Linked DNA regions of Asticcacaulis excentricus CB 48. The protein of the gene in region 1 interacts with the protein of each later gene in a pairwise test. Links are inferred from orthologs where the notes say so. Each region holds a gene or a part of one and is shown in the gene's direction. Other genes may lie near its edges.

What was found.
Region 2: the proteins of ASTEX_RS17785 (region 1) and ileS interact in binary tests that used the Escherichia coli proteins (3 or more experiments, as listed by UniProt). The link is inferred for Asticcacaulis excentricus CB 48 from one-to-one orthologs.

The regions. Positions count from the first base shown.
Region 1 is NC_014818.1:74,086-77,376, reverse strand. Bases 44-3,018 are described here. They hold ASTEX_RS17785 (substrate-binding domain-containing protein), read left to right. Parts: upstream 44-1,037; coding sequence 1,038-2,000; downstream 2,001-3,018. Other genes in these bases: ASTEX_RS17780 (sugar ABC transporter ATP-binding protein), read left to right, coding at 2,008-3,018; ASTEX_RS17790 (CoA-acylating methylmalonate-semialdehyde dehydrogenase), read left to right, coding at 44-890. Outside these bases: more of ASTEX_RS17790, read left to right, coding at 1-43; more of ASTEX_RS17780, read left to right, coding at 3,019-3,291. UniProt on the Escherichia coli protein: Part of the ABC transporter complex RbsABC involved in ribose import. Binds ribose. Also serves as the primary chemoreceptor for chemotaxis.
Region 2 is NC_014817.1:1,251,875-1,255,679, reverse strand. What follows is about bases 215-3,703. They hold ileS (isoleucine--tRNA ligase), read left to right. Parts: upstream 215-536; coding sequence 537-3,503; downstream 3,504-3,703. In the rest of the region: ASTEX_RS17230 (GyrI-like domain-containing protein), read right to left, coding at 1-122; lspA (signal peptidase II), read left to right, coding at 3,709-3,805. UniProt on the Escherichia coli protein: Catalyzes the attachment of isoleucine to tRNA(Ile). As IleRS can inadvertently accommodate and process structurally similar amino acids such as valine, to avoid such errors it has two additional distinct tRNA(Ile)-dependent editing activities.

The DNA.
Region 1 (3,291 bases):
GCGACAAGGTGGTGGTTGATGCCATACTTGATCACCCCGATATCCGCGCCGTGAGCTTCGTCGGCTCGTCTGACATCGCGCAATACGTCTATGGTCGCGGGTCGCAAAACGGCAAGCGGATGCAGTGCATGGGCGGCGCAAAGAACCACGGCATCGTCCTGCCTGATGCCGATCTCGATCAGGCGGTGGCCGATATAATGGGGGCCGCCTATGGCTCTGCCGGCGAACGTTGCATGGCGCTGCCTGTGGTGGTGCCGGTGGGCGAAGAGACGGCGGAGCGTCTGCGGCCGAAGCTTCTGGCGGCGGCCGAAGGCTTGCGCGTCGGTGTCTCGACCGATGCCGAGGCCCACTATGGCCCGGTCGTGTCGGCGGCGCACAAGGCGCGCATCGAACACTATATCCAGATGGGCGTCGATGAGGGGGCTGAGTTGGTGCTCGACGGGCGGGGCTTCAAACTTCAGGGGCATGAGGAGGGCTTCTTCCTGGCCCCCAGCCTGTTCGATCACGTGACCCCCGCCATGCAGACCTATCAGGACGAAATCTTCGGTCCGGTGCTGCAAATCGTGCGGGCTAGGACCTTGGAAGAGGCCATCCGCCTGCCGTCGCAACACCCGTATGGCAATGGCGTGGCTATCTTCACGCGCAACGGCGACGCGGCGCGCGAATTCGCCTCACAGGTTGAGGTCGGCATGGTCGGCATCAATGTCCCCATCCCCGTCCCAGTCGCCTATCACAGCTTCGGCGGCTGGAAGCGCTCCGGTTTCGGCGACCTCAACCAATATGGCATCGATGGCGTGCGTTTCTATACCCGCACCAAAACCGTTACACAAAGATGGCCGCGCGCGGGCCAGAGTCACGATTCCAGCTTCATTATTCCGACTATGCGTTGACGCTGGAATAAAAATTCCATTTACTATCTAAACAAAACAAGCCGACCAATCGGCACGTCCATCCGGGGCACCCTGCCACACGCCTTCGCCCCGGACATAGAACAGATGACGCAGCCGTAAGGCGCACGGTTCCACGGGAGGAACTCTATGTCGATTAACCGCCGCCACCTGCTGGCCGCCAGTCTTGGCCTTGGTCTGGGCCTGACCGCCTGTCAGAAATCCGGTTCCGCCTCCGCTACCGACGGCATCGTCGTCAGCTTCAGTGACCTGTCACAACCCTTCTTCGTGGCCATGCGCCGCGATCTGGAGGACGAGGCCAAAAAGCTCGGTGTAAAGGTACAGGTGCTGGACGGTCAGAACAACTCCTCCAAGCAGGTGTCCGATCTGGAGGCCGCGCGCGTCCAGGGCATCTCGGCGGTAATCATCGCCCCCACCGACTCCAAGGCGCTGGCCTCGGCCACCGACGCCCTGATCGACGAAAAGACCTTGGTCGTGTCCGTCGATCGTCAGATCGGCGGCGGAAAACACCCGGTGCCGCATTTTGGGGCCAATAATGTCGAAGGCGGGCGAGCCATGGCAGACTGGGTGGTCAAGACCTACCCCAAGGGGGCCAAGGTCGTCGTCATCACGAATGATCCGGGCAGCACCTCTTCAATTGAGCGCGTCAAGGGCGTGCATGAAGGATTGGCGGCGGGCGGTGCGACCTATCAGATCGTCGCCGAACAGACCGGCAATTCCAAGCGGGATCAGGCGCTTAGCGTCACCCAGAACGTCCTCACGTCGATGGGCGGCGCGCATCCGGACGTCATCCTTTGCCTTAATGACGACATGGCCATGGGCGCGCTTGAGGCCATTCGCGGCGCAGGCTTTACGACGCAGCAGATAGCCGTTTTGGGCTTCGATGCGATTCCCGAAGCGCTGGAACGTATCCGCGACAGCGAAATGGCCGCCAGCGTCGAACAGAATCCGGGCGAGCAGATCCGATCGGCTCTGCGCGCTGTCGTGGCCAATCTGAAAGACAAAACCCCGATTGTCTCCAAAAGTCTGACGCCGGTGCTGATCACCCGCGACACGCTCGCTCAGGCGTCGCGCATTGGCGAAGTGAAGTAGGCCGACCATGGCCCTGCTCGAAGCCAGTGAAATCACCAAGCGTTTTCCCGGTGTCGTGGCGCTGGGCGGGGCGAGCTTGCGCGTCGAAGCAGGCGAGGTTCATGCCCTGCTGGGAGAAAACGGCGCGGGCAAATCGACGCTCCTGAAAATACTGGCCGGGGCGCAGGGCAGCGACGGTGGGACGCTTACCTTTGACGGGAAGCCTCTCCGCCCCGACGATACGCCCAGCCAGCGGCAAAAGGCGGGCATTGTTACCATCTATCAGGAGTTCAACCTTCAGCCCTTCCTGAGCGTCGCTGAAAACCTCTATCTGGGGCGTGAACCCCTGCGCTTGGGCCTGATTGATCATCGGCAGATGCGCGCCGATGCCTGCCGCATTCTGAACGATCTGGGTCTCAGCCTCGATCCCGATCTGGAGGTCAGCCGCCTCAATGTCGCAGATCAGCAGATGGTCGAAATCGCCAGAGCCATGACGCTTCAGGCGAAGCTGATTATTATGGACGAACCCACAGCGGCGCTCAGCCCGCGTGAAGTGGACATACTGCACCGCATCGTTGGCACACTTAAAGCACGCGGCATCGCGGTCATCTATGTCACCCACCGCCTGAAGGAGGTGAAGGCCATCTGTGACGCCTATACGGTGTTGCGCGATGGGCGTTTTGTGGCCAGCGGTCAGGTGTCAGACGTCAGTATCGATGACATGGTGCGCCTGATGATCGGGCGCGATGTCGCCTTTCTCAAGCGCCCTGCGCGTCAGGTCGCACCGACGCCAGTTCTGCGGATCGAAGGGGTTAGCCGCCGACGTGGCGCGCATGAGGCGCGCGGCACCTCCCTCGACAATATTTCTTTTGAGGTGAACGCCGGAGAAATCGTTGGTCTGGCCGGGCTGGTCGGCGCAGGACGCACGGATCTGGCGCGCGTGCTTTATGGGGCCGACCGCAAGGATAGCGGGCGCATCCAGTTATGTGGCCGCGCGCTCGACATCGCCTCCCCGGCGCAGGCCCTGGACGCTGGAATCGCGCTGGTGCCCGAAGACCGTAAGCAGCAGGGCTGTTTTCTCGATCACTCTATCCGCCATAACCTTTCGCTATCAGGGCTGAAGGCCCTGTCGCGTCCCGGCGGCTTCGTCGATGAGGGGGCCGAGCGCCGCCTCGTCGAAACCTTCCGGCAGAAGCTGCGCATCCGCATGAGCAGTGCCGAAGCCGCCATAGGCACCCTGTCTGGCGGCAATCAGCAGAAGGTGCTTCTGGCGCGCTGCATGGCCCTGTCCCCCAAGGTGCTGATCGTCGAT
Region 2 (3,805 bases), on another replicon or contig:
TTAGGGTCGCCTTGGCCGTCGATCATCAGGAACGGCAGCGGCGGCACGTCGATCAGCACAAACTGACCGGCGGAAGCGATATAGAGCGGCTTGCGCTCACGTTTCAGATCAATCTTGCGCATGGGCACCTCCTGCGTCGGAGGCTACAGGAAGTGCTGACAGTTTTTGTCAGGATTGGCAAAAGCGCCTCCCCTAATTTTGGGGGCGGCACTTAAATAGCGAACCCTCCGCATGTAAGCGTCAGCCGCTTATCGCCTCCGCTTTTCTTTCCTTGTCTTGGTTTGGCCCCTCGCCGGGTGCGTGCTTCGCCACCTTGGCCGCCGCCTCAATGGCAGCTTGAGCGGAATGATTCCATTAGAAATCATTCCGCTCTAGGCAATTCCGGTGGCCTCTGATAAACGCTGCCTCCATGTTGACGATACGGGCGCAGCTTCGAATTTGAAGCCCAGCGTAAGCCACCCGCACCGGGTCTTGCGCTGGGAGTACATCGCCACGCCTTATTTGACCGTATCCCCTCCCAGAGATTATCAGGATTCATGTCCGAACAGCCTTCACGCGATTACCGCGAAACCGTCTTCCTGCCTGAAACCGCCTTCCCGATGCGCGCCGGCCTGCCCAAGGCCGAGCCCGAAATGCTGAAAAAGTGGGAAGAGTCCAACCTCTACAACAGCGTTCGTAAGGCGCGTCAGGCCAAAAACGCCCCCCTGTTCGTGCTGCACGACGGCCCGCCCTACGCCAATGGGAATATCCATATCGGCCACGCGCTGAACAAGATTCTCAAAGACTTCGTGGTGCGCTCGAAGTTTCTGATGGGCTATGATGTCGATTACGTCCCCGGCTGGGACTGCCACGGCCTGCCGATCGAATGGAAGATCGAGGAGCAGTTCCGCGCCAAGGGCCGCAAGAAGGACGAGGTGCCCGCCGCCGAGTTCCGCAAGGCCTGCCGCGAGTACGCGGCCGAATGGATCGGCGTGCAGCGCGAAGAGTTCAAGCGTCTGGGTATCCTGGGCGAATGGGATGAACGCTACGCCACCATGGATTTCGACACCGAAGCGAAGGTGACGGCGGAATTCCACAAGTTCCTGATGTCGGGTCAGCTTTATCGCGGCTCGAAGCCCGTCATGTGGTCGCCGGTCGAACGCACGGCTCTGGCGGATGCCGAGGTCGAATACCACCCGCACGTCAGCCCGACCATCTGGGTGAAGTTTCCGGTAAAATCCCTCCTCCCTGTCGAGCCGTCAGGCGAAGACGGGGAGGTGGCGGCGCGCGCAGCGTCGCCGTCGGAGGGGGGTGACTCTGCTCTGAACGACACCTCCGTCGTGATCTGGACCACCACACCGTGGACTATCCCAGCCAACCGCGCCGTCAGCTTCAACCCGAAGATCAGCTATTCGCTATATGAGGTCACGGAAGTAGCCTCCGAAGAAACGCTCGGCTTCGCGCCGTGGGCCAAGGTCGGCGACCGCCTGATCGTCGCCGAAAAGCTGGCCGAGTCCGTGCGTACAGCAGGCAATATCACCACATGGACTCTGGTTCTGGCCGACGTCGATTGCGACGGCCTTACCCTTGCCCACCCACTATCTACCTTACATGAGGGCTACGGTTTCGAAGTGCCCATGCTGGCGGGCGACCATGTCACCGACGACGCCGGTACCGGCTTCGTGCACACGGCCCCCGGCCACGGTGCCGACGACTATCTGGTGTGGCTGAAATCCGGCTATTCGCTGGATTCCATCCCCGATACGGTCGATCCCGACGGGGCCTACTACCCGCATGTACCGCTGTTTGCGGGCCTGAAAGTCCTTGAAACCGAGGGCAAGAAGGCCGGCAAGTTCGGCGACGCCAATAAGGTGGTGATGGAGAAGCTGATCGAGGCCGGGAATCTTTTGGCCCGTGGTCGCGTCGATCACTCCTACCCCCATTCGTGGCGCTCCAAGGCGCCTGTCATCTTCCGCAATACGCCCCAGTGGTTTATCCGCATGGATGGCGAGACGAACCTGCGCGCCACGGCGCTCAAGGCCATCGGTGAGACCGCCTTCTACCCCGATCAGGGCCGCAACCGTATCGGCAGCATGGTCGAAACCCGCCCCGACTGGCTGATCAGCCGTCAGCGCAACTGGGGCACGCCGCTGGCCATGTACGTCGATAAAAAGACGGGTGAGCCGCTGAGAGACCCCGCCGTCAACGACCGCATCATCAAGCTGATTGCCTCCGAAGGCGCAGACGCCTGGTTCACGCGCCCGGACGAGGATTTTCTGGGCAATGGCTACAATCCGGCCGACTATGAAAAGGTCACGGACATCCTCGATGTGTGGTTCGACTCCGGCTCGACCCACGCCTTCACGCTGGAAGGCCGTGAAAATACGCACAGCCCCGCCGACCTCTATCTCGAAGGCTCGGATCAGCACCGCGGCTGGTTCCAGTCATCGCTGCTGGAATCGTGCGGCACGCGCGGCCGTGCGCCGTATAAGGCCGTCCTGACCCACGGTTTCGTCCTCGACGAACAGGGTGAGAAGATGTCGAAGTCCAAGGGCAATGTGGTCGCCCCGCAGGACATCGCCAAGGAGTCGGGCGTCGAAATCCTGCGCCTGTGGGTCGCGCTGTCGGACTATTCCGACGACCTGCGCATCGGCAAGCAGATCATCCAAACGACCGTGGACGCCTATCGCAAGCTGCGAAATTCGCTGCGTTATCTCTTGGGCGCACTCAACGGCTATACGGACGACGAAGCTGTCAATTATCAGGACATGCCGTCGCTGGAACGCTATATCCTGCACCACGTACATGAGTTGGACGCCAAGGTGCGCGCCGCCTATGACGCCTATGACTTCGCCGGCGTCATCCGTCCGGTGGCCGATTTCGCGTCTCAGACCCTGTCGTCGCTCTATTTCGACATCCGCAAGGACAGCCTCTATTGCGACAAGCCGTCGGACGTGAAGCGCCGTGCCTGCCGCACGGTGCTCAACATCCTGTTTGAGCGCCTGACGGCCTGGCTGTCGCCCATCATGGCCTTCACCACCGAAGAGGCGTGGAGCTATCGCTATCCAGACGCGCCGGAAAACCTCTTCCGCACCCTGCCCGCCGTGCCCGCCGAATGGCACAATGCCGCCGAGGCCGCGCGCTGGGGCAAGATCGAGGAAGTGCTGTCGGTCGTCACCGCCGCACTGGAAGAGAAGCGCCGCGACAAGGTGATCGGCTCGGCGCTCGAAGCCGCGCCTACGGTGTTTATCGACTCCGAACCGCTGCTCGCGGCCTTTGATGGCATAGACGCGGCGGAGGTCTTCCGCACGTCTCAGGCCGTGCTGTCGGCCTCGGTCGGCCCGGAAGACGCCTTCCGCCTCGGCGAGGTGAAAGACGTGTCGGTCGTGGTGCACATCGCGCACGGTCAGAAGTGCCAGCGGTCGTGGCGCATCCTGCCCGAAGTAGGCTCAGACCCGCGCTATCCGGACCTGTCCCTGCGCGACGCCGAAGCTGTGGCCGAATGGGACGCGGCGCATGGATAATGGTCAATCATACTCCCCCAGCTTGCTGGGGGAGGTGGATTTTTGCCTTTGGCAAAAAGACGGAGGCGGGCTTGCACCTGAGTTTACACCCTCGTTTTTTGAAGCGCCGCTCCGAGCCCCCACCACCACATCTCAATCGCTCCGCGATTTCGTGCGGCCCCCCTTCCCAGTAACCTGGAAGGTATGATTCATGTCGGGGAAATCCATGACTGACCTGCAAACCAAGCTGAAAACCCACTTCGCCCCGCCGCACACCACCCTGCTGGGGCGGCAGATGCTGCTGATCGGACTGATCGGCCTGA